DNA from 3 places in the Providencia sp. 6390 genome. Region 1 is predicted to be linked to each of the others. Evidence: predicted binding sites of a transcription regulator. Region 1 holds the regulator's gene; each other region holds the start of a gene.

What was found. The regulator Fur, encoded in region 1, represses iron uptake genes when iron is present. The targets are predictions, from matches to a motif close to ATAATAATGAGAACNACTATCAA.
Region 2: the regulator Fur is predicted to act here: its motif matches at 5,051-5,073, upstream of entS (enterobactin transporter EntS).
Region 3: the regulator Fur is predicted to act here: its motif matches at 2,518-2,540, upstream of ftnA (non-heme ferritin).

Annotation. Positions count from the first base shown of each region.
Region 1 covers NZ_JBYVYL010000002.1:203,742-215,125, reverse strand. Annotated here, with positions in the region: gene ycaO (30S ribosomal protein S12 methylthiotransferase accessory factor YcaO) at 1-1,298, opposite strand, end outside; gene ansB (L-asparaginase 2) at 1,478-2,527, shown strand; gene AC3Z9T_RS06190 (MFS transporter) at 2,585-4,006, opposite strand; gene chiP (chitoporin ChiP) at 4,587-5,984, shown strand; gene AC3Z9T_RS06180 (beta-N-acetylhexosaminidase) at 6,053-8,731, shown strand; partial or broken gene AC3Z9T_RS06175 (Rpn family recombination-promoting nuclease/putative transposase) at 8,787-9,362, opposite strand; gene fur (ferric iron uptake transcriptional regulator) at 9,747-10,196, opposite strand; gene fldA (flavodoxin FldA) at 10,369-10,896, opposite strand; gene ybfE (LexA regulated protein) at 11,038-11,331, opposite strand.
Region 2 covers NZ_JBYVYL010000013.1:49,064-58,515, reverse strand. Annotated here, with positions in the region: gene AC3Z9T_RS20570 (isochorismatase) at 1-829, opposite strand, end outside; gene AC3Z9T_RS20565 ((2,3-dihydroxybenzoyl)adenylate synthase) at 853-2,451, opposite strand; gene AC3Z9T_RS20560 (isochorismate synthase) at 2,462-3,625, opposite strand; gene entS (enterobactin transporter EntS) at 3,753-4,982, opposite strand; gene AC3Z9T_RS20550 (enterobactin synthase subunit F) at 5,529-9,380, opposite strand.
Region 3 covers NZ_JBYVYL010000001.1:681,738-693,121, reverse strand. Annotated here, with positions in the region: gene AC3Z9T_RS03395 (DUF2511 domain-containing protein) at 44-391, opposite strand; gene copD (copper homeostasis membrane protein CopD) at 414-1,310, opposite strand; gene copC (copper homeostasis periplasmic binding protein CopC) at 1,313-1,699, opposite strand; gene ftnA (non-heme ferritin) at 1,888-2,391, opposite strand; gene AC3Z9T_RS03375 (DNA polymerase III subunit theta) at 2,737-2,967, shown strand; gene yebF (protein YebF) at 3,019-3,384, opposite strand; gene AC3Z9T_RS03365 (YoaH family protein) at 3,566-3,748, opposite strand; gene pabB (aminodeoxychorismate synthase component 1) at 3,873-5,240, shown strand; gene AC3Z9T_RS03355 (CoA pyrophosphatase) at 5,233-5,793, shown strand; gene AC3Z9T_RS03350 (L-serine ammonia-lyase) at 5,966-7,330, shown strand; gene manX (PTS mannose transporter subunit IIAB) at 8,036-9,007, shown strand; gene AC3Z9T_RS03340 (PTS mannose/fructose/sorbose transporter subunit IIC) at 9,095-9,898, shown strand; gene AC3Z9T_RS03335 (PTS mannose transporter subunit IID) at 9,911-10,762, shown strand; gene AC3Z9T_RS03330 (DUF986 family protein) at 10,854-11,312, shown strand.

The DNA.
Region 1 (11,384 bases):
TGTTCAATTAAGGCCAGATAATCTTGTTTTTCCCATTGGCTGCTAGGTAGATTGATAATGGTTTCGCGTAGATGTGCTCCCATCGAATTATTCGCAATATGCAGGTCTTCAACGGGGTAAATATCCGACATACCAGGGACTAAAATACGACATGCATACACGCCGAGGTGGTTATAATCAGCGATATACACTTCTGCATCTAATTGATTGAATATCGCCATCAGGGTAGCAAATTCTTCTTGTGTGGTACCTTTGAAGCTCCAATCAGCAAAGTCATAGTCAGCATCATCTTTAAACAAATCCCAGCTAATCAGACCGCTTGAATCGATAAAGTGTGTCTCTAAGTTAGTATGTTCAGCGACTTCTTCATCATCAAAAGTTGGCGCATTGAATACATCGAGATCTTTTAATCCACGTCCTTGAAGCAACTCAGTGACGGTGCGCTCTAATGCAACGCCAAAATCAGGGTGTGCACCGAAAGAAGCGAAGCAAGTGCCATTTTGTGGGTTAAATAACACCACACAAATAACAGGGAATTGACCACCGAGAGATGCGTCATAACAGAAAATTGGGAAGCCTTCATTTTCTAGTGTATTGACCGCTTCAACAACGGTTGGGTAACGTGCCATCACTTCTTCTGGGATTGCAGGCAAACTGATGCTTTCTGCAATAATACGGTTTTTAACAAAACGTTCGAAAACTTCAGATAGACCTTGAACGCGAGCTTCATTTGGTGTGTTACCTGCGGACATACCGTTAGAAACATACAAATTTCCAATGATATTCATCGGGATATAGACGGTTTGATTATCAGACTGGCGAGTGAAAGGTAGCGCACAGATACCACGTTCTTCATTGCCTGATTGCAGATCAATTAATTGGCTACCTGCTAGTGCATTGTCCGGATCATAAAACTTACGTAAACGTGCATCCAAAATGCCTTCTGGCAATTCATCGTCTTCAGTTAATGGGAACCATTTTTCATTTGGATAATGAACAAAATCACCTTCTGCGATCGATTTGCCTAAATAGAAGTCAGCAAAGAAATAGTTTGTGGATAAACGTTCAAAATATTCACCCAGAGCGGAAGCTAAAGCCGCTTTTTTGCTGGCTCCTTTACCATTGGTAAAGCACAGAGGGCATTCTTTATCACGGATATGCACTGACCAAACATTGGGTACAGGATTCAGCCATGAGGCTTCTTCAATATCAAATCCTAGCTTTTTCAGTTTAGTTTGAAATGCTTCGATGGAAACTTCAAGGGCGGCATCTTTGCCTGGAATAAATGTTTGGCTCATCAGTTCTATGGCTTATTAGTTTGAGGGATAATTGGCGCCTATGATACGGATTTTTGTATTATAGCTCACGCAAAATTATCAGATAGCCAGCAATTTCATCTAAAATAATAAGCGTCATCACGGAAATATTGTTCTAATTCCACATAATAACTGCAGTTAATATAAGTAGGAGTTATAGGATGAAACTTAGCAACAAAGTATTACTGGCAACAGCTATCTCGCTTTCGCTCTGTACTGGTTCGGCATTTGCATTACCTAATATCACGGTATTAGCAACCGGAGGAACGATTGCTGGTGGGGGCGATTCGTCAACATCATCAAGCTATCAAGCAGGAAAAGTTGGGATCGATGCGTTGATTAATGCAGTACCAGAGATAAAAAAGATTGCTAATCTCAGTGGTGAGCAAGTCGTCAATATCGGCTCTCAAGATATGAATGATCAAGTTTGGTTAACGCTAGCAAAAAAAATTAACCAAGAGTGTGATAAAACGAATGGTTTTGTAATCACTCATGGCACTGACACACTCGAAGAAACAGCTTTTTTCCTTGATCTCACCACTTCGTGCCAGAAACCGATTGTATTAGTAGGCGCGATGAGGCCATCAACGGCACTGGGTGCCGATGGTCCGTTAAATCTTTACAACGCAGTTGTACTGGCAACGGATCAATCTGCGGGGGATCGTGGCGTGCTGATGGTTATGAATGATAAAGTCGTTCAAGGGCGTGATGTGGTAAAAATGAGTACAACTGAAGTACAAGCTTTTGACGCAGTCAATGCTGGGGCACAAGGTTTTATTCATGATGGTAAAGTGACATTTTATAAATCTGCGATACCAAGAACCAACAAAGCTGCTTTTGATGTCAGCAAATTAGATAAACTGCCTAAAGTTGATATTATTTACAATTATGCAAATGCATCAGCTGCACCAATCAAAGCACTGAGAGAAGAGGGTGTTGAAGGTATTGTCAGCGCAGGTGTTGGTAATGGAAACATGTATAAAACAGTTTTTGATGCTCTCGCTACTGCTGCGAAAGAGGGGATCGTAGTCGTGCGTTCAAGCCGTGTACCAACAGGCTATACAACGCGCAATGCTGAGGTTGATGACAATTTATATGGCTTTGTGGCATCAGAAAGGTTAAACCCTCAAAAAGCTCGCGTTTTATTACAATTAGCTCTCACTGAAACTAAAGATCCAAAACAAATCCAAGCATTATTCGAAAAATACTAATCTGATCGTCAATAAGGGGGGATTCCCCCCTTATTTATAATTTATATGTGCCTACACTTAATAACGGGTAACTGAAATTCGATTTGCCACAATATTTGCGGTGATGAGTGCGAATAGTGGAACAAATGAAAATATCACAAATAGCCATATTGCTGCAGATTGAGTACCTTCAACTCCTCCTGGAGAAGAAAGGCCTGCAAGGTTTGCTATCATACCTGCTAAAGAAGCACCAAAAGCAGTTGAGAATAACTGTAATGTGGTGATCGCTGAAGATGCCTTTTGAGATTCAGAACCTGAAGAAACTTGTAGTACTCTAGCTAATAAATGAGGCCATGTTGCACCAATGCTTGCACCAGTGACAAACAGCATTGAGCAAATAACCCAAATTTGCGCAGATGCGATATAAATTGTTTTTGTCATAAACAGTGTCAGTATAATTAGGCTACTCATGGTGAGTAACGGTGCAAAACGAATAATTTTAGTGGTAACGGCTGGTTTAAGTGATGAAGAAATAATTGCAGCACTTGACCATCCTGCTCCCACTAGGGCTGCTAGATAGCCAGATGCTAATGGAGCAATATCGTGCAGCACTTGTAGGAAATAAGGTACAAATACTTCTGTTTGTACACTTAAACCTAGTAATGCCATCGTCAGATAAATTGGCGCAAGTTGAGCAGATAAATGAAATGTTCCACTGGGAAATAGCGTATTAATACCACGGCGTTCAATAACCGCTAGTCTTACACATAATAGTATTGCTAGAAGCATACCACCAACAGGAATAAGTTTGTCTTGGCTTAAACTACCGATAGAAATAGCCAGTACGGCGGTAGAAAGAAGTAACAATGCTTGTAAAGGGATAGGTTGTTGTGGGCAATGCTCATTCGGATTTTTAGCGGGTAATACTTTTAGCGTTAACCATAAATAAGGGATCCCAACTAAAACTAAGCACCAGAAAGCACCTCGCCAAATATCATATTCAGCAAAAATACCGCCTAAAGCGGGCCCTAATAATGTTGCCATTCCCCACATACTCGACATCATCCCTAATACGCGTGACCATAGATGTTGAGCGAAAACAATATGCACCATTGAATAGGAGAGTGTGAGTAAAATACCTCCACCAGCACCTTGGATAATTCGTCCAAATAACATGATTGGCATTGATGGTGTTATGGCGCATATCACAGAGCCAATTAAAAAAATAACAGTAGCCAACCCATAACTTTTTTTAGGTCCTAATTGATTAAGTATGCGTGATGTGAGGGCGGATAAAATAATCGAAGAAAGGATAAATAAAGTGGTATTCCATGCATAAAAATCAATGCCACCAATATCACGAACAACGGATGGTAATGTAGTGATCGTGATATAGACATTAATTGCATGAAGACAAATACCACCCGATAAAGCGAGTGTTAAGCTAAGATTTTTACCTGTAAGTAAACTGCGCCAACCTTCCTGCTGATGTTTATTCATATTTACTCAATATAAACAGTCTTGATTGATCCTCTTCAAGTTGCAGCATTTTACACTTTTCTGCCTCTGCTATTGGACTATTTCTACTACTAATAATATCAAGCTGCACCTGAAATATTTGAGAGCTCACGAACGTAGACTAAAGCTATTTTATTGAAAGACAAATATTTACTTAGTTTATTTTTAAATAAAAAACTATTTACCAACTAAAGCAGTTTTGTTGCAACTTATCAAGTTTGCTTGAAACGATTACATTCATAGAAGGTTATTTTTTATATTGAAATAAGTCTTATAAGGGCTAGTTTCATGTCGTGTTTTATCTGAACTTAACCATTAATTTAGGATATTAATATGGTTTATATAATTATCACCAATAATTAATCCTGATAATAAATAGAAAAATTAATGTGTCTTAGCTCATGGTTTAGGAATAAATCTATTTTTAGTCTTGATAATTCGCGTCGCGAAAAATAGGCTAAGTAGGAACGCGTATTTTATATGTTGAAACTAATAATTACCTAATGAGCTACTACTAAGATAATAATTCAATAATAATATAAAAGATTAGAGGAAATACCGAATGGTTAATAAAAATGTCAATCATGGCAGGGGGTTGCTTGCACTAAAAATAGCAATTGCATTGGCTCCAGTAAGTTATCAACCAATAAGTTTTGCTGAGCAATTCCTTGATGATTCAACCCTTAAGGGAGGGCTGTATTATTGGCAGCGTGATCGTTCAAGAAAAGATTTGTCCCCCGATAGTGATAAATATAAAAAGTATGTCGATAACCTAAAGCATTCTACCGTCAATGCTAGCCTCGATTATTCTTCTGGTTATTTTCAAGATGTGCTTGGTTTAGATTTAGCCGCATTTACAGCCATTGAGTTATCAAATAGCGGTCCTGCGGCACCTAATGAGATTGGTTTTAGTGACGCGAAAACGCGTTGGGATGAAAAATGGACTGGCGATCGCAGTGGTGTGAGTGTTTATAAAGCCGCCGCAAAAATGAAATATGGCCCATTTTGGGGGCGTGGAGGGTATATTCAACCAACAGGGCAAACACTACTAGCATCCCATTGGAGCTATATGCCTGGCACTTATCGGGGTTTTGAAATCGGCGCTGCATTTGATTTTGAACAAAATGGTGCATTAAGCATGTCATATATGTGGACTGATCGCTATAAAGCGCCTTGGTATCGCGACATGTATAACTTTCGTGAAGCTGATGGACAAACAGGTATTAGTTATCTGCAATCTATTGGCTTCAAATATGATTTCAAAAATTCATTAGTTTTGGAAGGCGCCTACGGGCAAGCAAAAGATTATATGGATCAATATTTTGCTAAAGCCTCTTACGCTGTTCCTGTCGCATCACGTGATCTTCGTATGTCATACCAATTCTATGGCGCTAAAGATAAAGTATCCGACGGTGGTGTGAATGATGTTTATGATGGTTTGGCTTTTTTGCAAGCGGTGACATTGGGATATACCTATGATCAATTTGATTTTCGATTAGAAGGTACTTATTCAAAAGCAAAAGGCAACCAAGGTTATTTTTTACAACGAATGACCCCTGGTTATGCGACTTCAAATGGTCGTTTAGATATTTGGTGGGATGGGCGCTCAGATTATAACGCTAATAATGAAAAAGCAGTCTATGCAGGTGTTATGTATGATCTAGCTAAATGGGATCTGGCTGGCTGGAAAGTCGGTACATCTTATATTTATGGGTGGGATGCTAAGCCAAGTACTAATTCTCAATACGCACAAGATGTAAAATTAAAAGAAAGCGCTTGGAATTTTGATGTTTTATATACTATTCAAACAGGTAGAGCTAAAGACACTTTATTTAAACTACATTTTACTAAATATGATAACCATACTGATATACCAAGTTATGGTGGTGGGTTTGGCAATATATTCCAAGATGAAAAAGACATTAAATTTATGGTGATGATGCCATTTACTATTTTTTGATAGCGCGGTCACTGCTATCAATAAGTAATATGGCAGTGGCTGATTTTGAATTTAATATTGAGGTCACAATGAAAAAAAATTATTTAAGCCCTTTATCACTATTAATCTCAGCAACTCTATTTTCAACTGTTGTGAGCGCTGAACAGTCATCAAACCAAGTCGTCGATGCATTAGCGAATATGGATGTGAAAATTAATGTCATTGATAACCAAGCTGGGGAGCATGGTATTGATTGTGCCACATTAGGCGCTGATTGGGCGGCATGTAATCGTGTTGATATCACATTAACGAATGGCTCTAACGCTATCGAGTCTGATGATTGGGCTCTCTATTTTCACAGCATTAGACAAATATTAAAGCAAGATAACCCGCAATTTAAGATCACTCATGTTACGGGTGACTTACACAAAATAACACCAACAGATCAGTTTAAAGGTATTAAAGCGAATGAAAAAGTGGTGTTACCAATAACGGGCGAGTATTGGCAAGTGAGTTATTCAGACTTTATGCCGCGTTGGTATGCAACATCTGGTGATGCATTACCACGTAATCTCAAAAGTACTGATACTCAGGATACGACCCAATTTGTAGCGCCATTTGAACTGAATAACTGGAAAAGAACAGGAGCAGACAACAACGTACTTATGACTCCTGAAAATCGTTATCAAAAAAATCTCTCTTTGAAGGCGTTATCTGAACAGCAGTTACGAGGTCAAATTTTACCTACACCATTTGATATCACACTACAGCAAGGAAATGCTGATTTATCTAAAGGTATAAAATTACATTTAGAAGGGCTCACTAAAGGTGAACTTGCAGTCATTGATGAGCATTTGCAACAAGTAAAACTTAAGCAAAATAATCAGGGCTTTCTGGTTGAAGGTAAAATCGCACCTAGCCAATTCTCTGCTGATAACCAAGTGAGTGGTGCGTATGAGCTTGTGGTGACACCACAAAAAGCACGGATTATTGGTTATGATAATGTTGGGTTATTTTATGGTGTTGAATCATTTCTTTCCGCAATAACAGAATCTGATAAACCAACGATTGCTGCGATGACTGTTAAAGATAAGCCTCGCATGGACTATCGAGGGGTTTTCTTGGATGTTGGACGTAATTTCCATAGTAAACAAGTGGTCATGCGTTTAATTGATCAAATGTCTCGCTATAAGCTTAATAAATTCCATTTTCACCTCACCGATGATGAGGGCTGGCGGATTGAAATCCCTGGTTTACCTGAGTTAACCGAAGTGGGGAGCCAGCGCTGTCATGATCTTGATGAGCAAAAATGTTTGTTACCGCAGCTAGGTTCAGGCGCTGAAAATAATAATATGGGGAGCGGATATTTTACACGCGATGACTATATTGACATTTTACGTTATGCCAAAGATCGCCATATTGAAGTGATCCCTGAAATTGATATGCCAGCACATGCCCGAGCCGCGGTGGTATCAATGGAAGCACGTTATAATAAATTAAAAGCCGCTGGAGATGAGAAAGGAGCGGAACAATACCGTTTAGTTGATCCATCAGATACATCAGTGACAACCTCCGTACAATTTTATGATAAGCGTAGCTACTTAAACCCATGTTTAGATTCATCTAAAAACTTTGTTGATAAAGTTGTTAGTGAAGTGATGCAAATGCATGAGGAAGCTGGAGTTCCACTGAAAACATGGCATTTTGGTGGTGACGAAGCGAAAAATATTCGTTTAGGTGCTGGGTTCCAAGATAAAGATGGTCAGATTGAACCAGGTAAAGGGATTATTGATAAACAGATAGAAGATAAGCCGTGGGCAAAATCAAAAGCCTGTCAGGTGCTTATCGCAAACGGTGATATCAGCGATTTTGATCACCTTTCTAGCCATTTTGCCAAACAAGTGAGTGAAGGTTTACATCAAAAAGGGATCACCACCATGCAAGCATGGCAAGATGGTTTGAAAGATGCTGCAAGTGCGAAAGACTTTGCAACTAAAAATGTGAGAGTCAATTTTTGGGATACCCTCTATTGGGGGGGCTTTGATTCAGCAAATGACTGGGCAAATAAAGGTTATCAAGTCGTTATTTCAAACCCTGATTATGTTTATCTAGATATGCCATATGAAGTTAATCCAAGTGAGAGTGGCTATTATTGGGCGACCCGTGCTAGTGATGAGCAAAAAGTTTTCTCATTTGCACCAGATAATTTACCTCAAAATGCAGAAACATCTGTGGATAGGGATGGAAATCAGTTTACGGCGAAAAGTGATAAACCTTGGCCGGGGATCTATGGTTTGTCTGGGCAACTATGGAGTGAAGCTGTTAGAACAGATACTCAAGTAGAATACATGCTATTCCCAAGGATCTTGCCATTGGCAGAGAGAGCATGGCATAAAGCGCAATGGGAAAATACTTATCAAGCAGGCCGTGAATATAGTGGTGGTAAGACTCACTATGTTTCACAACAAAAGTTAGCTGATGATTGGAACCGTTTTGCAACAGTTGTTGGAATAAAAGAATTGCCTAGATTAGATAGAGCGGGTGTTGCCTACCGTATTCCTGTACCGGGTGCAAAAATTGAAAATGGTGTTTTGCTGGCAAATCTTAGCTATCCAGGTTTAGTGATCGAATATGCGTTAGAAGACAGTGACAACTGGCAAATCTATTCAGTACAAAACCCTCCAAAAGTTAGTGGTAATGTGCAGGTTAGAGCGAAAAACTCTGCGGGTACACGAACAAGTCGTGCGGAGATTGTGACATTAAAATAGGGTATAAATATTGGTGGTACTGGTTAGGTGCCACCAATTTCGATTTGTAATCGCATTATTGCAGAGAAATTAATTCTTCTCGGCTTAAATCTGTGCTTTCCATAATTAATTCAAGGCTAATACCATTTCTCAGAAGATTACGAGCCATTGAAATTTGTGCTTCACGCATGCCTACGACTCTTCCTTCAACCCTTCCTTCAATCCTTCCCTCGGCTCTTCCTTGTAAAATACCTTCTTGCCGGCCTTTGTTCTGTAAACGTTGTGCAATGCTCACGATGGGCTCCTTGTGTTTTTCCGTTTGTTGTTCAAGATCCCGTAGTATCTGTTCAAAATTTGGTGTGTCTAGAGTAGTAAACAGATAATTAAGGATGGCAATTACGTCATCGTCGTTATTATAGTGCTGGTTGAGGGCGCGAGCCAATGGCGGAACCACTATCTGAAACTGATTTCGTCGCTGTTTATGCTTCATGGCTAATTCCATCACAGCAATTTTTCGATGATTGACTAGCTCATTATCATCAATAATGGTCACATCGATCAAAGGAAAGGGTTGTGTATACAATTTATGGGCTACATCAGGTAATGTAAAACAGTCTGTCCACATTTGTGAGTAAGGATATGGGGTGCGCTCCCCATGATATACTCGTCATACTTCAAGTTGCAGCGTTGTTGACTACGCTCATTCGCGCCAGTCACATACTTATGTATGCTCCTAGCGACTCATTCACTTGTCGCTTAGCTGCACCATGAATTATTTAGAGTATAAAATAGTAGTGGTACAACAATTGGTAGGGTTTTATGACCTTGTTGTAGATTTTGGAGCCGTTATACAAAGTATATAAAGTGATTTTTGTTGATGGTGGATGTTGCAGAGATAGTAGTCAGTAGCAAGAGGAGAGGTTGTTTATGTATAGATAAAAGAAAACCCCATGTAATACATGAGGTCCTTCAGTAATCAAGGGCTTTATCAGCACCTTTTTATTACGATTTTATCGTGTGATTAGAAACCACTAAATCACTCTTTCGCTTCGTGTGCATTGGCATTTTCACGGCAATCACCATCTGCACAGTGACCATAGAGATACAAACTGTGGTTAGAGAGTTTAATGCCATGGCGCGCAGCAATATTGGTTTGACGCTCTTCAATTGATTTATCAGAAAACTCAATAACTTTACCGCAATCTAAGCAAATCAAATGGTCATGGTGGTGCTGTTGAGTCAGCTCAAAAACAGATTTACCACCTTCGAAGTTGTGACGTGTCACAATACCAGCATCGTCGAATTGGTTTAATACGCGGTATACCGTAGCTAGACCGATCTCTTCACCCATATCAATCAATTTTTTGTAGAGATCTTCCGCACTGACGTGATGGCACTCAGGCTCCTGAAGTACTTCCAATATTTTTAATCTTGGAAGAGTGACTTTGAGTCCAGCATTTTTCAATGCTTTATTGTTGTCTGTCATGCGGGTTTGTCCTGTATCTTAAATCAAAAATTTAACAATAATGAGACATTTTTAACATATATTCAGTTGTCTTCGAAACTGATTTACAATTATAGGCATGGAAACAAAAAATAGAAACCATGCTTTGTCTCATTATTATAATTATATCAGCAATCCTACGCTGACTTGTTCGTTAACTTAGGATCTCAGATAGAGACATCTCTTCTGAAATTTGTTGTACCCATGCATCAACACGCTCTTCAGTTAGCTCTGGCTGGCGGTCTTCATCGATGGCCAAACCAATGAAGTGATTGTCATCATACATACCTTTAGAGGCTTCAAAATGGTAGCCTTCAGTTGGCCAAGTACCTACAATTACTGCACCACGCGGTTCAATAATATCGCGAATAGTACCCATCGCATCACAGAAGTACTCTGCATAGTCTTCTTGGTCACCACAACCAAATAGAGCAACAAGTTTGCCTTCAAAATTAATTTCTTCGAGAGTTGGGAAAAAATCATCCCAATCGCACTGAGCCTCACCATAATACCAAGTTGGGATGCCAAGAAGTAAAATATCAAACGCTTCAATGTCTTCTTTGCTGCACTTAGCAATATCATGAACTTCAGCGTTATCGTTGCCTAATCTCTTTTGGATCATTTTGGCAATATTTTCTGTATTACCAGTGTCACTACCGAAGAAAATGCCTATGACTGCCATAAAGTGAATAACCTCTTGTTTTTCCAATCTGGTTTGAAAAGGGCCAGATAGGGCTAAATTTGAATAAATAGAACTTTGGCCTTATTTTGGCGAAAAAAGCTGAATAAATCTGTCGAATTTGTGTGGTTAACTGAGTCAAAGCTATCTGTCTGAAGGCTCGTAAACCTGCGCGAGCTGTGACATGAGCATCTCTTCTATTAACTCGCTCCGGCTCATATTTTTTTCATCAGCCAACCGATTTAATATGGTGACAGCGTCTTCATTGAGTTTCAATTCAACACGGCGCAGCCCGTTGACTTTATCTCGTTTAAGTTGATTACGTTTATTAATTCTTAATTGTTCATCCCGCGATAGCGGACTTGTTTTAGGTCGCCCAGGCCTGCGTTCCTCAGCGAACAAATCAAGTGTGGTGCGATCAGTTTGTTCTTTTGCCATATTTCTTTAATACTAATGGGCGTGTACCAATAATCCAGCGCGCAATCATACCC
Region 2 (9,452 bases), on a different contig from region 1:
ATGACCACCATGCATTAATGCTTGGTTCCTTAGCTAAGCTAACAAAATCAATATGATGATAAGTTTTTCGCCAATAGGAAGCCAAAGACATTATTTGTATTGAATCCAATCCATAATCAATAAGATTTTCATCATCTAAAGGTATGTCAGAGTCATTAAGTAAGGAAAGAACCTGTGAACGCAATACCGCTTTCGAAAACGAGGTTTGTAATAAATCATCAGTCATGATTACGCAACCAGCGCGGCCAGCAATATAATTCAACGACATTAAATGCTCTTCTCGGCTAAAGTCTGCCATCGCATCAGCGACAAAAAAAGGTTTAATATCATGCATAAATGCATCAATCGCTGTCACCATACAACCAATATGTGCATAGATCCCAACGATAATCAGTTGGTTACGATGCCCTTCGCGCATCTGCTGTTCAAGTAATGATCGTTGAAATGCACTGTAACGCCATTTAGGTAAAACAATATCATCGATGGCAGGGGATAAAGCCTTGATAATCGGTTGCTGCTCAGGTGAATTAACTAAACCAGCACCCCATATATCATTAAGCAAAGCGCGCTCCTCATGGCTTTGGTTTTTGGGCTGTGCAGTGTAATAAATGGGGATCCTTTGCTGTCGGCTGAATTGGCGCAGCGCGTTAATATTATTAATCACTTTCGCTAACATCGGGCTGTTTTTGTCCCAGAAATTGACAAAATAGTGCTGCATATCATGGATCAGCAATATCGCTTTATTTGGATCAAACTCCCAATTAACCTTATTGGGAGGAATGTCGTTTATGTTTGGTAAATCATAGTCTTGCAGCTTTGGTATTGCCATTTTCTCTTTCCTCCTGTTTAAGGTTAATTAATTAGCCATTCACGTAATTTTCTTTTATCCACTTTGCCGACAGGGGTCATCGGCAATGCTTCAATAAACTTGATAAAGTCAGGGAGTTTGTACTTAGCAATCCCCTGTTGATTTAAAAAATACCTGATATCTACCGCTCGCAATGGCATTGTTGTCACCAAATAGGCATAACTTTTTTCACCTAATAGGTCATTGTCAATACTGACAAGCGCAGCTTGCGTAATGGAATCATGTAGAAGCAGTAGATTTTCAATTTCTTCTGAAGCAATTTTTTCACCGCCTCGATTTATCTGATCTTTGACCCGCCCATGTACCGTCAGATAACCTTCTGCGCTGATAGAAACTAAATCCCCCGAATTGTAAAAACCATCATCATCAAAGGCTTCTTTATTATATTGCTGGCTATTAAAGTACCCACGAATAGTATAAGGGCCGCGGGTCATTAAACGACCAATCTCGCCACAAGTCAGTTTTTCACCTTGCTCATTTGCCACCCACAACTCATCATCAGGGCAAATAGGATAACCTTGAGTTTGCGTGATTTTTTCCTGTGTATCGTCAAGGCGAGTGCAGCAAACCAACCCTTCCGCCATGCCAAAAACTTGCTGTAACTGGCAATTCATTTCACTAGTAATGCGTTTAGCCAGTAAAGAGGACAACCTAGCGCCCCCCACTTGCAATAATCTCAAAGAAAACAATTGCTGATGACAATTGCGCTCGTTCAGCACTTGTAGCCAAAGGTTTACGATAGAAGGCACTAATGCAGTAACGTTAATTTTGTGTTTTTCAATAAGCTTAAAACAATGATCTGGACTTGGATTATTGGCTAATACAACACACCCGCCAGCCATAAAAACACCTAAAGCCCCCGGTGAGCTCAGGCAATAATTATGTGCAGAAGGTAATACACATAAGTAGCGTGTATCCTGATTGAGCTGGCAAATTTCTTGGCAACAACGAACGCTGTATAAATAATCGTTATGCGTTCTGGGGATCAGTTTAGGCGTTCCGGTGCTACCCCCCGATAGTTGAAAGAAAGCCACTTCATCGGCTGGTGTTGGAACTTTAATAACCTGATAACGTGTTTGTATTATCGCGTCATGCAAACTGTCGGGATCCGCATCGTGATTCAGTAATACTAAGCGCACCGACGTATAGTTAGCACAAAAAGTATTTAAAAAATGGTCATTAACAAATAATGAATGCCGCCTATCGGCGATGAACAGGGTTGGTTCTATTTGTTGTGCATAGGCATTAAGCTCACTACTTTGGTGACTGAATAATGCATTCACAGGCACGACCCCAATCCGTAATAACGCAAAAAATACAATGTAAAACTCAGCGACATTACCTAGCTGAATAAGTGCCGTTTCTCCACATTTAGCACCTCGATGCTGTAGGTAAGCGGCTAAATTATCAATAGATTGATTAAATTGACGGTAGCTAAAGCGGCGTTCCCCATCAATAATTGCTATTGACTCACTATTCGCAAAACTTGTCACAATATTTGTTAAAGGTAAATCTTGCCAGTAGCCTTTCAGGCGATAGTGAGCCGCAAGTTGTTCTGGCCAACGAGTATAGGTAATACACATGATCACCTCCTTAATTCAAACCTAAAACATTCAGCATCGTTGAAAGTTTTGCTCCCGTTTCTTGCCATTCAGATAATGGCGATGAATCAGGTACGATACCCGCGCCTGCAAATAAGCTAATGTGATTTTGATTCATTCGCGCACAACGAATAGCCACCACCCACTCACCATTACCATGATGGTCACACCACCCAACAATGCCCCCAAATAACTGGCGATTAAATGGCTCTATGTGTGAAATGAACTGTTTAGCCAACTGATGTGGAAAACCATTCAAAGCGGGGGTTGGATGTAATAAGCAAGCCAATGAAAGTGCGTTTTCTTGTGTGTAAGCAACCCCTTCAATATCGGTTGCGAGATGCCATAATGTAGAAGTGCTAACAAGCTTAGGTTGTTCTGCAAAAAGCAATTGATGGCTACGAGGACAGAGCAACGCTTTCATTGCCTGTGTCACTAATTGGTGCTCATAATGATCTTTTATCGACGCATACAAACCTAAGCTTATTTCACGGTCATATTGTTCATCACGGCTTCGAGGTGCTGAGCCTGCAAGTGGCTGTGAAAAAAAACGATTACCTTGCTTACGAAGCAATAACTCGGGGCTAGCACCGAGTAATTGACTACCATCAAACAATGGGACATGGAAATTGTAGCTCGTTGGATTTTGTAACATTAACCGTTGTAAAAGATGGTGATTATCCAAGGGAGCAGTAACAATAATCTCCAGCAAACGAGCGAGCACAACTTTATCTAGCTGAGTTGTTTGCATGGTACTAATTGCTTGTTTAACCATTGAGATAAACTGTCGCTGGCTAGGATATTCGCGACATCGGCTAACTTGAATATTTGGTTTTGAAACGAGTGGTTGTGATAATGGCCCAATTATCTTTTTTGTGCTTTCAGGTATAAATAATGTTGATGGTTCATCGGTATTAAAAGGAATAGCGCCAACGATGATAGGCTCAGTGATCCCCGCCATTTTTGCGGCATCAAAAGCCGTCATGATATCTTTTTGAAAAGAACTGGATAAATTCGCACCATGTTTAGCTGGCGTTGTCAGTTGACAAAAGCACCCTGTTGTTGAAAAGCTTTGATAAGGCGAAGTAAATACAAAACTATTTGGTGATAATGTTTCTAGTGTATCGATGCCATATTCGGTTAATGTTTCTTCCATGTTGTTCCCTCTAAGCCATCAAATATATGAATGATTATTAGTATATTTAGCAGATACGTCACAACAACCGAACCTCTTTAATAGGTAGGAACCCCCCACGAATCAGCCTACTATGCCACTTTAACCCCTAATTTTTTTTATGATGAAACTGTCTCAGTTCGCTGAGTATACCAACAAGTACCAAACCCACAGCGGTCAGCACCCAACCACCTAAACTTGCTGCAGCCATCGTCGTTGTCATTACACCGATGCCACCTAATAATGCAGCGCCAATTGCATCCCCTATCACATGTTGTGCTGTCCATAAGCTATTAACTCTTCCCAGCATGGCTTCCGGCGTTTCAGTTTGAATTAATGTATATTGAAGTAACGCACTGACTGTGCTTAACCAACCAAATACCACTAAACAAACTACAGCCCCAATCCACATTGACATAACACCAATCAACGAGATTGCAAAACAAGATGCCACGGTTAATAACAGCATGACTTTTCCAGGTTTCGCAGCCATTGCTAAGTTGCCGCTTGTCAATACCGCAAAGACTGAGCCAAAAGGAATAGCAGCATATAGCATACCAAGCTGAAAACCTGACACATTCCAACTTATCGCGAGAGATGGAAATAGCACTCTCACTGAGGCAGCCATGGTTAATACTCCACCAAGTAGTGTAACTCCACCAATCAATGGGCTATGTAATAAAAAATGGACCCCCATTAACAATGATTTTATTGGGTGCTCATGCTGTTGTATTGATACAGGAAGCAATGGCAGCCTTAGTAAGGTTAACGTTGTAATCAATGTCCCTATCGCTGCCAGTAAAAAGTTCCATTCAACGCCTTGTTTTGCTAGCAGTAGGCCAGCAATCATTGGGGAGATCACGGCGCCAATACGCACTGTTAGCATCATAATTGCATTCGCTTGCATTAAATTTTCACGCCCCACCAGCAACGGAGTGGCTGTCAATAATGCGGTCACGCCTAATGAAGCAAAAAAACCATCCCACATGCCTAAAAAATAGATGATAAGTAATGATGGTTCAGCTAATAATGCGTTTCCCCACAAACCAAGAAAGCCAATGCCACAAGCCCCTCGAGCAATTAAAATTAATCTTTTGCGCTCGTAGCGATCAGCGAGAACGCCACCTAACATTAAACCTATAAACATTAGACTCCCTGTCAACATCACAGACAAACCAACTTGCCATGTTGAATGGGTTATCATTTCAATTTGCACAGGCATCGCGATGCCCAATAGCCCAAGCGATAAAATTGAAATAAAGCGAGCAATAAAAACAGCTCTAAAGGCAGGGTGTGTTGTCAATAAACGCAAACTCAGCAACTTTGATTTTCGCCCCATACTTCTTTTACTTTCATCTTTGGTTAAATCAGTGTCGCGCATGCTAACACAGTAAAATTCATGGGATAACGATAATTATTATCTCTATTTTGATGAAAAATATTATGTAAAATGATGATTTTCATTTGCTTATTCAGCGAAATCATGTTGTGAGTACAAAAAGCATAATATTAACTAATACACTGATATAAAAAGTTTTTGGGTTATTTAACCGGTGAATACACAACTGATTGATGGAAAAGAAAATGCAAGGCAGCCCCATTAAATTAATGCAGCCGCCATATATACTCAAAATAATTCGAGTTGCAGGTAAGCGACAAGTGAAGATAAACGGAGAGCATAAATAAACACTATACTCTAGATAATTCGAGGTGCAGTTAGGCGACAAGTGAATGAGTCGCTAGGAGCCTACATAAGTAGGTGACTAGTGCGAATGAACGTAGTCAACAACGCTGCAACTTGAAGTATGACGAGTATATAACTCCGCGGACGTAGCGTAGCCACTTATACCTCACCGAAAAGCCCTGCAACTTGCAGCGTGACGAACTACCCTAATATTTGCCGTAATACAGGGCCTATTGTGGTAAATGATTTTGGAGAAAGAATATCAACATGAGCACAATCTTGAGGATAAAGCTCTAATTGCTTCACCCATGGTGCCCATGCTTTTTTAGGTGTTAATCCTTCTGGTACTGTTTTTTGAGCAACAAATAATGTTACTTTGCCATCATAAGGCAATGTATGAGCTGTCGTGAGTAACCTTACCGCATCTGTATAATTCTGCTCAATGGTTTGAAAGAGGCTGTTTGTGCCAGTACTCGACTGTGCTGACATAAATGCAACCCGTTCTTGAGCGATTTTAGCTAAAACATCAGGGTTTATTTCTCGCAATGCTTTATTGTGCCAGTTAAGCACTTCCGGCGGCCAAGTATCCAAAAGACCTAAAAATGACACCTCTTTACCTAGCTTGCGTAAACGAGCTGCAACCCCTTGCGCTAGAGTTCCCCCTAGAGAATACCCCAACAAATAATAAGGGCCTTGTGGCTGTTGGGCTAATAATGTTTTGAGGTGTTGATCACATGCATCATCAATCGTTTCGGCCATCATTGCGCCCATCGGACGTGGTGATTGTATGCCTGTAACACTCCAGCGATCACTAAGATGTCGAGCCAATACACTGAATTGCCAAGCAAAACCTGACGCTGGATGAAAACAAAACAGTGTGGGTCCGTCTCGTTCACGTAATGGTAAAATAGTTTCCATGCCCCATTGTTCAGAGAAATTTAGCTCCTGTTTTAGTTCTAAACGTGCAGCCAGTTTCCCCACTGTTGGTGACACCATTATTTGACCTGGGGTTATTTGCAGACCTAACTGCTGGCTTAGTTGCACAGCCAAACGTATTGCAAGCAGAGAGTGTCCGCCTAAAGCAAAAAAATCTGCGTCAATGCTTTCAATGTTACAGCCTAATAGTTGCTGATAAGCCCCCGCAATAATGAGTTCTTTCTTTGTCAACGGTTTACGGCCTGTTTTAGGTGAAAACAATTCAGGAAGAGGTAATCGTTTACGATCTAACTTACCATTATTACTAAGCGGTAAAGTATCCAGTTGCACGATCACGGATGGCACCATATAGGGTGATAAAGAGTCCCCTAGCTGATCGCGTAAACTAACCGTATCAAGTCGTTGGCCTGATACAGAGGTTACATAGCCAACTAACTGCCTTATATCCCCTTTTATTTGTGCGGTTTTATCTAATATACATGCATGAACCACTGCTTGGGCTATATCAGGTAATTGCTGCATAGCTCGCTCGACTTCACCAAGTTCTACCCGCTGCCCTCTTATTTTTAATTGAGAATCGATTCGGCCAACGTATTCCACTGCCCCCGAGCTTAACCAGCGAGCAATATCACCGGTTCGATACATTCGTTGACCCTCATTAAACGGATTAGTGATAAATTGGCTAGCAGTGAGATCGGGACGTTTAAGATAGCCTTGTGCAAGTTGTACCCCTGTTAGATATAACTCACCCGCAACACATACTGGTACTGCTCTCTGCTGGCTATCGAGTATATGCATACCTGAATTCCATATTGGATAGCCAATCGGTACAGTATTTCCTTCAACAGCCGCTAACTCCTTTCCATAAGCTTTGTAATAGCTAATATCAATAGCCGCTTCTGTTGGGCCATAAAGATTGTATAACGGCACATGAGTTAATCTTTCCCATTCACGACATAACTCGGTAGGCAACGCTTCCCCACTACAAAATATATATTTAAGCGCTGAGCTGTATGGTTGTGTTGCATAGGCTTCAACAAAGGCAGCAAACATTGAAGGGACAAAATGAGCAGTTGTTACTGCATGCTGATGAAAACATGCCATTATTGCACGCGGATCAAGATGGGCTTGAGGCTCTAACATCACCAATTTCGCTCCCGCAATAAACGGCCACCAAAACTCCCAAACTGAAACATCAAAACTACAGGGTGTTTTTTGCACTACAACATCTGTTGATGCCAATGGACAAAACCCTTGCATCCATAACAGACGATTTACAATGGCTTTTTGTCCAATCATCACACCTTTTGGCTGCCCAGTAGAACCTGACGTATACATAATATAAGCGGTATGTTCAGGTTGGAGGCAAGGATCATTCCACTGTTGGCTATACGGCAATAGCGCGTTGTAGCATAGAATTTTGGAATAGGAAAAACGAGGCAAATATTTGTCCAATGTTATCAAGAGTATTGGCTGAGCATCCTTCAATATTCTATCCAAGCGTTGATCAGGAGAGTCGATATCTAACGGCAACCAAGCAGCGCCCACTTCAGCAATAGCATGAATAGAGAGTGTTAAAAATATTGACCGAGGCAATGCAATTGCCACACTATCGCCTAATTTAACCCCTAATGATTTTAGCTGTGTGGCTAATGTGACCACTTGTTCTCTCATCTCACGATAAGTCAGCGAATATTGCTGATCGACTAATGCAATTGCTTCTGGCGTTTTAGAAGCCTGAGTCGCAACAAGGCAGCTCAGTGTAGTGATAGGTAGCTCTTTCTGTGTATGGTTAATCAATGAGCGCTGATGCCGTTCTTTCTCAAGCAGCACATCAATATCGCCACATTTCAGTGCTGGGTTATGGATAAATTGCTTCATCATCAATGTGATACGCGATAAATGATCTTCAAGTTCCTGAAGTTCAAAACATTGATCGTTAGCCAATAGTTCAATTTTAATTTGACCTATTTCATCGACTAATAGCATCAATTCCAGCTCATCAATCGGGCCAGAAGCAAGTACATGTGTTTTGGTCGTGAGATTTGGCATCGTCAATGGCAATTCAAACAATTTTACATTCAATACAGGACCATATATCAACTCATTGCGTACCGTGCCACACCTGTCACGAAAACTATAATCAAAATTATAACGTTGATGACGACGTATCACTTTTAATTGCTGCTTCAGCCGTTTAGCAAGTTCAGGCAGCGTTTCAGCCTCATCAATTTGAATCGCAATCGGCAACATGTTCACCACGGGTCCTGTTGCCGTCAGTGCTGCTGATCCCATGCGTCGCATAAGCATTAACTCTGCCGCATAATCCATACGACCACATATTTTGCCTAGCCATAAAACAACCAGTGCAAGCGCCAAATCTACTGATTGATTAATTTCCCCATCACCAAATAGTTGAACATCAATAACATGTTGCAAACGTATAATGTTACTGGTTTCATTTAACCTTAATAGCGGTGTTGAGGACAGTGAGGCGGGGAGCGGTAGTTTTTGATAATAATCTTTCCAAAATTTTTGATCTTGATGAAAATATTCACTATTTTGATATTTTAAATATTCATCAACCACTGCCTGAAATGGCGTAAATGGCGATACTGGTATCGGTTGTTTTTTCTGCAAGGCGCTATAAATTGCTGCGATTTGTTGAGTAATTGCTGAAAAACTGAAACCATCGACTTGGATATGATGATAGCGTTGATACCAATACCAACGGTGCTTATCTAACTGCAATATTTTTTGCATTACCAACAGGTTACCACTGTTGATGTGTAAATCTTGCTGGAGATCGGCCTTCATTATGGCTAAGGCAGACTCATGAGGTTCTTCAAACTGACTTAAGTCAATATATTCAGGAGGATCAAATCGCTGAGTTTCATCAAACCACTGTACAACTTCGCCATCCTGTTCTAGAAAACGCATACGCAATGTATCGGCCTGCATCATACCGGCAATAATAGCTTGCTTTAATTGTGCAACATCGAGCTCACCCGTTAGCTCGACATAGTGCGCAACGCTCCAAGCGCTATGTTCTTGATATAAACAATCAGCAACCCAAATACCCGGCTGAGCAGCAACGAGAGGTAATTTATTGAACATTATGCCCTTAGCCTCTCTATACCCAGAAGAGATATAATATTATTCGCTAACCATGATTGTGCATTACATAAG
Region 3 (11,384 bases), on a different contig from region 1:
TTTCTCAACTATAACCTATGGCATTTAATCTATATCTATGTGACTACGCTTTATGACAAAGCTTCTCAGCGGCTAATTTAAGTGGCAATACTCGCTGCTCAACAGTTTTTGGCGTTTCTATTGGAGCAAGTAAAACATCGATTGGTTGTGCTTTGATCTCTTTTCTTTCCATTTGCTCTTGTGCTACTTGGTTAAGCGGATACTGCATCAAAGTCGCAGGATTTATCACAACCAAAGCACCATTGTTGCGGCACTCTAACATTACTTCTTCACGAGTAAATGGCCAATCAGTGCCGAACTGTTTTTTACTTACAGTTTCTAAAGGAGCAGCCACAGCACTAAAAACTGAACTTGCCAACAACATAGAACACAATGTTAATTTGAGTTTCATCCTTATTACCTTGTTCAAAATCTTAAATGGGTTGGTAGGTTGCAAAAACAGCGACAGCAAGTATCGCTATGCTACCTAACAATAACTCAATCCAACTATTAATAATTAAATATTGTAGCCGCCCTTTTTGTTGGATCTTAGGCACTAACACATAGCGATTGACCAATGCCAATATCACCATACCAACAACTAAAACAATTTTTAGCCACAACCATGATTGGTATTCAGAGTTATTATAGGCAAATGGCCAATCAGGTAGCAATGTCATCGCGCTAATCACCCCTGTAATTAAAACCATCGCCACCGCAGCATGCCCTAAACGGGAAAAACGTATTAAACTGGCAAAAATTTGTTTATCTAAACCTGCCGCTAATTCTTTTTTATCCCGTAAGAATTGAATACAGATCAAGAAAGGCCATAACCCACCAAACCAGTAGGCAGAACTAATGAGATGAATAAATTGATTCAAGCGATGTAGGTTACCTACTAGCCCATCATACATAGCAGCATGACCGACAAAAGCGTGTAGACCTAGTAGAATAATAGAAAGTATTAACAACGAATAGAGTTTAATTTCTTGGCGAGAGACGAAAATCACCCCAAGTGTGACAATAGAAAAAATCAATTCCCAACGCCAAATTTGGCCAAAAGAAGTCTGTAATACGTTGAGCCAAGTCTCAAGATCTAATGCATCTTGCCAGCCGTCCCCCATCAACCCTGCTTGTGCTGACATCCAGCAAAATGCAGTCACCGCAGTCACTACCGCACTAAACACAATGCCACGATTTAAAATTCGCCGAAGCACTTGACTAAATGCGCCAGAACTCAAAATCACCGCGAATATTGACATACCACACATCAACATCGCGGCAATAAAATGGGAAAAACGTATAACGATGTAAAATGCCTCTAAAGACATAATTATTTCACAGTAAAGCTGTATTCGCCCTTAGTTTTGTGACCATCTACAGAAACAACACTCCAATTCACATCATATTTACCCGCAGCTAATTTAGTTTCAATTGGAACAATAACCTTTGTGTCATTGTTTGGGTCTAACGCAGGTTTGCCCGTTTTAACTAGCACATCGTTTGGCCCAATCACTTTGACTTTGGCAAAATTGACTTCAATACCTTCAGAAAAGTTTAGCGTAATTGACTCTGGAGTTTGCTCAACTGCAGCACCTTCAGCGGGAAGTTGATCTTTTAGATGTGCATGAGCAAATGCTTGTTGAAATGACATGCCTAAAAATAGAACAGCCACAGCACTGAGCTTGCGCCAAGATGATTTGATTTGGTGGATTGGCATAGTAACCCCTTAATTTGCAGGTGAATTTAGATTTAATGCCAACCATTATACGAAATAAATTTCATATATCTGCTACAAAAAATCGATTTAGCGACTGAAGGTGTGATTAACAACACAAAACGCAAAGAAAAAAACCCATAAACCTTGAGATTAACCTCTGCAATTTATGGGTTTATTAATATTTTATATTAAACGTGAGCAGCTGCTGACATACTTTTTAGATCTTTATCCAATAGGAATAGTGCTTTACCACTCTCACCCACCATATCCAATTTATCTAGGATAGATTTGAACAATTTCTCTTCTTCGTGCTGCTCAGCAACATACCACTGTAAGAAGTTAAAAGTTGAATAATCCTGCGTTGTCATTGCTAAATGCGCTAATTTATTAATTTCCGAAGTGATTTGCTGCTCGTGCTTATAAGTTAAAGCGAAGACTTCAGCAATTGAATTAAATGCAACGGGCGGTGCTGCAATTTGCCCAAGTATTGGCAATGCACCAGTATCACTAAGGTAACCAAACAGACGTTGCATATGCTCCATCTCTTCTTGTGAATGAGCTTTTAAAAAGGCCGCAGCCCCTTCGTAGCCTTTATCACTACACCAAGCACTCATCTGTAAATATAAATTCGCAGAATAAAACTCAAGGTTTAACTGCTCATTTAATTTATTGATCATGTCAGCTGCTAACATATTCTTTCCTTAGTCATTAAGAGTAATACCATTATTATGCATATTAGAAAAATAATTAAAACCCTAAAACAATAATAAAACAAAAAAATCCAATTTACTGATAATTAATAACTTTTAGTAAAATTAATAATAATCAATCTCATTATCTTTACTTGCAATTAATTCATTATCCACATCGACAAATACTAATTTCACGTCAAATATAAACATTCCATGTTGTCATTAGAGTAATTTATTTTTCATTTATTGCATCATATTCAAAACTAAATTTAGGCCATAGATTATCGCTCATACCTACTGATATGCTACTATATTGAGATATCTGTAAAGCATTTGAGAGACAAGATGAATTATAACCTTGCGCTGTTACCAAAAGACCAAATGGATAAAGTCAACGTAGACTTGCAAGCTTCAGGCGTAGCCTTTAAAGAACGCTATAATATTGCGGTTATTGCAGAAGCAGTTGAGAGAGAACAACCTGAAAGTCTTAGAGAATATTTCAGAGAACGACTTATGTATTACCGCCAGCTCTCTCAAAATTTTGCGCGGCTTCCTTATGAACCAAGGAATCGCTGATTAATCTATTATAGGGGAAGCAAGCCTCCCCTATAATCTAATACATGGTAATTATTTCAACGAATTATATGTAATCGTCGACTTTTCACAATCAACCACCACATTATACTGGAGATCCTTTTTTGCCCCCCTAACCGTTAATGGCACTTCATAACCTGTTGCGGTCTTAGTAACATCTTGATTATTCACCCACGCCACTGCTTTTTTACCAACCAGTGCTTTTTCATCAGCCCAACGTGGTAAACGATTATGCATAAAATCATTTTTAACTTGTGCAGCTATTTGTGGCTCAGATAACTTATCACAACTAACAAAAGGTGCTGCTTTGCCTTCTTCTTGATTCGCGCTGAATGCAACAGAACTGAATAACAGAACACAGCTACCTAAAGCAAAACCTATTTTTTTTCCTGCTTTCATGCTTCCTCCGATCCCTATCAAATACTAGGTGGCAAATTAGAATAACTACCATTGTGAGTTTTATATATTATTTATCTACACTATCTAAAATAGACGAATACTTATAAACTGCCAAAATGATTTGACTTAACTAATATGTATCAGATTTTAGCGAAAATGTTAATAGGTTGTTTTAACTATACTAATCGTCATCTTCCTCAAAACGTGCATGGATTTGCTCTTTGTCTTTATGCTTTTCACGAATTTCTTGAGCAACAAGGGCTATAGCTTCCCCGCTACTCATACCATCCGCAATAAGTTGATGGATGCGCTCTACCGCTTCCTGTTGCTCTTGATGATTAAGTGCTGGCATACCTGAAAACATAGTCAAACCCTTTCAATAAAATAAAATTTAGCTCAATTTTAACAGCTCTTGGCTTCTTAAGATAAGAATATATGCTAATCTGAGTCACAGCCTTTTTTATCAATTTTTAGTTTAGCTTATCCAAATGATTATCAATAAAATACAACTTCCTTATCATATTCACGCAGCAACTGATTACTTTACGCCATTAGCTCATCAGCCATGGGCTATGTTACTTCATTCAGGTAACGCAGAGCATTCGCACAACCGATATGACATTATTGTTGCTGATCCTATCGCGACTCTGATGACAGTTGGTGATAAAACCACCGTTACTCATCAACAAATAGTCAATGTTTCTGACGCCGATCCCTTCACCTTGCTGCAAGAGTCTATTGAGCGCTTCACACCTGATCACTGTAGTGATAGTTCTCTACCCTTTACTGGTGGTGCTTTAGGTATTTGGAGTTATGATTTAGGCCGTCGTATTGAAAAACTACCACAGATAGCTAAAACCGATTTACAGTTTCCAGATATGGCAGTTGGTATTTACCTCTGGGCATTAGTTGTTGATCATTTAGAACAACAAGTGACTCTATTTAGCTATGATGATGTCAATGAACGATTAAATTGGCTTAAAGCTCAAAAAACATCACGAAAAGCAAAATTCATGCTAACTAGTTCTTGGCATGCCAATATGTCTCAAGAGCAATATCAGCAAAAGATAGGACAAATACATGACTATTTGCGCAGTGGTGATTGTTACCAAATCAACTTAGCACAGCGTTTTCAAGCGAAATATAAAGGCAATGAATGGGATGCCTTTATGTTACTCAATCAAGCAAATCGCGCACCGTTTTCCTCATTTATTCAGCTCCCTGAAAACACAGTGATCAGCATCTCACCTGAGCGTTTTATTCTGCTGCAAGATGGCCAAATCCAAACGCGCCCAATAAAGGGCACATTACCTCGTTTAGGGGATCCTCTAGCCGATGCAGAACAAGCAGAAAAATTAGCTAGCTCGCCAAAAGATCGTGCTGAAAACTTAATGATTGTGGACTTGCTACGCAACGATATCGGGCGTGTTGCTGTGCCAGGGACAGTCAAAGTTCCTGAATTATTTGCAGTTGAAGCCTTCCCTGCGGTACATCATTTAGTCAGTACCATCACTGCTACACTGGCCACACCCTATACTGCAACAGATCTATTAAGAGCCAGCTTCCCTGGCGGCTCGATTACTGGCGCACCTAAAATCCGTGCTATGCAAATTATTGAGGAGTTAGAATCTCACCGCCGTCATGGATATTGTGGTGCAATAGGTTATATTAGTTTTTGTGGTAAAATGGATACCAATATAACAATTCGTACTTTACTCACCGATAAAAAGCAGATTTTTTGCTGGGCGGGCGGTGGTATTGTAGCGGATAGCCAAGCAGATAAAGAATATCAAGAAACTTTTGATAAACTTAGTCTTATTCTACCTGTGTTAGGAGAGCTGCAACAGAATGACTGAACTGAGTGAGTTTATTAATCGCTTTCAGTTTACACTCCCTATTACTCGCCAATCACAACGGGTGGCGAGTAAATCGGCTGCAGTTCTGCTTCCTATTATTAATAAATCAACACCCACATTATTACTAACGCAGCGTTCGCCTTTTTTACGTTCTCATGCGGGACAAATTGCTTTTCCCGGTGGTGCGAGTGATCCTGAAGATGGCTCTCTCGTCACAACAGCGCTACGTGAAGCCTATGAAGAAGTGGCTATTCCGCCAGAAAAAGTACAAATATTAGGGCAATTAACACCTCAGCTAAGTCTTGGAGGTTACGAAGTCACGCCTATTGTTGGGTTACTGCCCTCGGGGATCGACTACCGTCCAAACCCGAGCGAAGTGGCTAGTGTGTTTGAAGTTCCCTTATTTGATGCTTTATCACTCAAGCAACATAAGTTTATTGATGTCAAACGTTCAGGCAGTTCGAACCGTATTTTCTTCTATTGGTATCAAGGCCACCTCGTTTGGGGACTGACCGCTGCCATTATTCATCAGTTAGCCCTCCAACTTAAATAATCATTTCATGACGTGACCGAATGCATTTTGTGCTATTTTTAATCAGTAGGCCTTTTGTTGCTACCTTATTTTAAAAAATAATTTAAACTTACTGGTTAACACTACTAAATCACAGTAAAGTAGCGCCCTTTAAAATAAATCACTAAATATCTACTTTTTTAAGGAGTCCTGCGTGATAAGCGTTTTCGACATGTTTAAAGTGGGCATAGGTCCTTCAAGCTCTCATACCGTCGGCCCGATGAAGGCGGGAAAAGAATTTGTCGATGATTTGGTAAACAAACAATTATTACCAAGCGTCACACGTATTGCCGTTGACGTTTATGGCTCTCTTTCACTCACTGGAAAAGGTCACCATACTGATATTGCTATCATTATGGGCCTAGCTGGCAATTTACCTGCAACCGTCGATATTGAATCGATCCCTGCTTTTATCGCCAATGTTGAGAAAACAGAAAAATTGCTGCTTGCCAATGGCACCCATACCGTGGACTTCCCACGCGAAGGTGGCATGAATTTTCGTCACGACAACCTCCCACTGCATGAAAATGGTATGACCATTCATGCGTTTGCAGGTAACGATGAAATTTATACGAAAACTTACTACTCTATCGGTGGTGGTTTTATTGTTGATGAAGAGCATTTCGGCCAGTCAGCTCTAGACAGTAAACCAGTATCTTACCCGTACAAATCAGCTGAAGAATTGTTACTCAACTGCAAAAAATCAGGTCTATCTATTTCAAGCTTAATGATGAAGAATGAACTTGATCTTCATACTAAAGAAGAGATTGATGCCTACTTTGCTGACGTTTGGAAAACAATGCTGGCTTGTATTGAGCGAGGATTAAACACCGAAGGTGTTTTACCTGGACCTCTGCGTGTACCACGTCGTGCACCAGCACTTAATCGCCTTGTCACCTCATCAAGTAAGCTGTCTAATGACCCAATGAACGTTGTTGACCTTATCAACATGTTCGCATTAGCTGTAAATGAAGAAAATGCGGCAGGTGGTCGTGTTGTGACGGCACCAACCAATGGTGCTTGTGGTATTGTTCCTGCGGTACTTGCATACTACAACCATTGTATTGAGCCTGTTACACCTGAACTGTATACACGCTACTTCCTCGCATCGGGTGCTATTGGCATTCTTTATAAGATGAATGCGTCAATTTCAGGTGCAGAAGTTGGTTGCCAAGGTGAAGTTGGTGTTGCTTGTTCAATGGCAGCAGCAGGTCTTGCTGAACTGTTTGGTGCTAGCCCTGAGCAAGTGTGTATTGCCGCTGAAATTGGAATGGAACACAACCTAGGTCTAACCTGTGACCCTGTTGCAGGGCAAGTTCAAGTACCTTGTATTGAGCGTAACGCAATCGCATCAGTTAAAGCGGTTAATGCGACCCGTATGGCACTACGCCGTACCAGTGAGCCTCGCGTTTCTCTTGATAAAGTTATTGAAACTATGTATGAAACAGGTAAAGACATGAACGCAAAGTATCGTGAAACATCTCGTGGTGGTTTAGCGATTAAAGTTCAATGCGATTAATATGCCAATCGCATAATTTACACTCTAAATAATTCGAGATGCAGGTAGGCGGCTCGACAACCCTGCACTTTGATGTATGACGAGTATAGTCATTCAACGCCGTGAATCCCATCATAATAACGGGTTCCACGGCGTTTTATTTTGATAACAATTTCATCATTGTTATCAATTAAAAAATAACTATTGTTTGTTTTTTATTCTACTTTATTCATTTTTTATTTTTTTAACGAAAACTTAATTAAATCGTTACTAAAATGACTCGATGATAAAATAATCTTTTTTTAGAACTTCCTACTGCTGAAACGTGTCATATTTTGCTTAATTTTTCGCCTTTTTTCTTCTAATGTTAAATTAATTGTTCTTTATTTGTTACCGATAACAGAACTTTCCACCAACAAAAACTTATTAATCGATGCATAATATTCACATAATCAATATACTCAATAAATATGTGCATATTATTTGAAATAACATGTATGTTTTTAATTTTCTGACGCAAAACAAGTTTTTACGTTAATGCAAAATGTTATGCTACCTACACTGACTCTATTAGTTAGTAAATTAACAGTTTGCTAACTGAAATAAATAGAGTGAATTTATTCAGCTAAAATTATCAATATAGTTTTCTATTTAGGAGGGTTAATTAAGCTGATTCGATTTTGATCTAATGTGTCATTCCGTTCGATCTATAAAGAGGGAATTCAAGTGAGTATAGCTATTATGATTGGGACTCACGGTGTGGCAGCAGAGCAACTTCTGCGCACGACCGAAATGTTGATTGGCGAGCAGGAAAATGTCTCGTTTATCGACTTTGTACCAGGGGAAAATGCTGACACCCTGTTTGATAAATATACCGCCAAGCTTGCTGGTTTAAATACCACCGAAGGTGTCCTATTTTTGGTCGATACTTGGGGAGGCAGTCCATTTAATGCCGCCAGCCGTATTGTCAATGATCAAGACAAATATGAAATAGTCACTGGCGTTAATGTGCCGATGCTAGTCGAAACATTTATGTGCCGTGATGACAATCCTTCAATGGAAGAGTTAGTTTCTGTTGCCCTCGAAACTGGCCGTGGGGGTATTCGTGCATTAAAACTGAAAGAGCCTGAAACAACTCCAGTTGCTGCACCAGCGCCGGTTCAACAACCTGCAACTGTACAAACAGTCACTGCAGGCCCAGGTGAGCATATGGTGATCGCCCTTGCTCGTATTGATGACCGTTTGATCCATGGCCAAGTTGCGACTCGTTGGACAAAAGAAACCCGTGTAAAACGTATCATTGTTGTTAGCGATGAAGTGGCTAAAGACGAAGTTCGTTCTACACTACTTAAACAGGTTGCGCCTCCGGGAGTCACAGCTCACGTTGTTGATGTTGCTAAATGTATTCGTGTTTATAACAACCCTAAATATGCGGGTGAGCGCGTAATGCTGTTGTTTACTAACCCAACTGACGTAGAGCGCCTTGTTGAAGCAGGGGTAGATATCACCTCTGTTAATATTGGTGGTATGGCATTCCATGAAGGCAAAACTCAAGTAACCAATGCAGTATCAATTAATCAAAAAGATATTGATGCTTTTAATTATCTGAACAGTAAAAATATTGAGTTGGAAGTCCGTAAGGTCTCCTCTGACAGTAAAGTTCAGATGATGGATTTGATTAAAAAATTAAAAAATTAGTTTTAGTTAGGTCGTTAATTTTATTGAATTTTAACCATTACTCGAAAACAGATTTACCAAACTCGTTTGGTTACAGGAGATTAAACAATGGAACTTACCGTTGTTCAAATAGTACTGGTTTTCATCGTTGCCTGTATCGCAGGTATGGGTTCTATCCTCGATGAATTCCAGTTCCATCGCCCGCTCGTTGCCTGTACGCTTATCGGTATCGTTTTGGGAGACATGAAAACCGGTATCATCATTGGTGGTACACTTGAAATGATCGCATTAGGTTGGATGAATATCGGTGCTGCGGTTGCTCCAGATGCCGCCCTCGCCTCAATTATTTCAACCATCCTGGTTATTGCTGGGGGTCAAAGCATTGGTGCAGGTATTGCCATTGCGATCCCACTAGCAGCAGCTGGCCAAGTGTTGACCATTATCGTACGTACTGTCACAGTTGCGTTCCAACACGCAGCAGACCGAGCCGCGGTCAATGGTAACCTTGCAGCAATTAGCTGGATCCACGTTTCTGCATTAATTCTACAAGCAATGCGTATCGCCATTCCTGCTCTGATCGTTGCTCTATCTGTCGGTACTTCAGAAGTCAAACAAATGTTAGACGCTATCCCACCGGTGGTGACTGATGGTCTGAATATTGCCGGTGGTATGATTGTTGTTGTGGGTTATGCAATGGTCATCAATATGATGCGTGCTGGCTACCTGATGCCATTCTTCTACTTAGGTTTTGTTACTGCGGCATTTACCAACTTCAACCTTGTTGCTCTGGGTGTTATCGGTGCAGTTATGGCTATCCTGTATATCCAACTTAGTCCGAAATATAACAAGTCCCAAGTGGTTGTCACTCAGGGTAATGGCAGTAACAACAACCTTGATAATGAATTAGACTAGGAGGATCGCACAATGGTAGATACAACAAACCCAACAGCGAAAAAGCTAACTCAAAGTGATGTCCGCGCTGTCTTCTTACGTTCTAACCTGTTGCAAGGTTCTTGGAACTTCGAACGTATGCAAGCTCTCGGTTTCTGTTATTCGATGGTACCGGTGATCCGTCGCCTTTATCCAGAAAATAATGACGACCGTAAACAAGCGATTAAGCGTCACCTCGAATTCTTCAACACCCATCCCTACGTCGCAGCTCCTGTATTAGGCGTAACAATGGCGATGGAAGAACAACGTGCAAACGGTGCCGACATCGACGATGGTGCAATTAACGGTATCAAAGTCGGTCTAATGGGACCATTAGCGGGTGTTGGTGATCCTATTTTCTGGGGTACTGTGCGTCCCGTGTTTGCTGCTCTCGGCGCAGGTATTGCAATGACAGGTAGCCTGCTGGGCCCTATCCTGTTCTTTGTACTGTTTAACCTTGTTCGCTTATTAACGCTCTATTATGGCGTTTCTTACGGTTATAAAAAAGGTGTCGATATTGTTCAAGATATCGGCGGTGGCTTCCTGCAAAAATTAACTGAAGGTGCATCAATACTCGGTTTATTTGTTATGGGGGCCTTGGTGAATAAATGGACCCACGTTGATATTCCTGTCATCGTTTCGAGTATCGAGAATCCAGCCACAAAAGTGATGGAAATCAAAACGGTTCAAGATATTTTAAATGACTTGATGCCTGGTTTGGTGCCTTTATTGCTGACCTTTGCATGTATGTGGCTGCTTCGCCGTAAAGTTAACCCACTGTGGATCATTATTGGCTTCTTTGGCCTTGGTATCCTTGGTGCTTGGTTGAAGTTCTTAGCGCCGTAATGAATTGTAATTAATTGAAATGGGAGGTTGCAGCCTCCCATTTTTACTTTTAAGCTCTCTAGCATTGTTTACTTAGCCAAGGGCACTCAAAATGACCTTAAATGATTCCATACTGGCCATTATTATTTTATTGATGCTGCTGTATGCAATTTATGATGAATTTATCCAGAACCTGCTCAAAGGAAAAACACTTTTAAAAGTTAATCTCAAGCGTAAACACCGTGCCGATGCTATTATTTTTATTGTGTTAATCTGTATTGTCATTTACACCAACATTTCTCGACATGGCAGTATGTTAACCACTTATTTATTGATGGTTACTATTTTGATGTCAGTATATTTAGCTTTTATTCGCACACCAAAATTATTTTTTAAACAAAAAGGATTTTATTTCGCCAATACATTTATATTATTCGACAGAATTAAAACAATGAATTTATCTGAAGATGGTATTTTAATCGTTGGTTTAGAGCATAAAAAAATCCACATTCAAGTTTCTCAACTTGATGATTTGCAAAGAATATACGAATTTTTTATCAATCATAAATAATTGTTAAATATATTCACATTAATATTGAGGTTAATTGACGTTTAAATTAACCTCAATTTTTAAATTATTGAA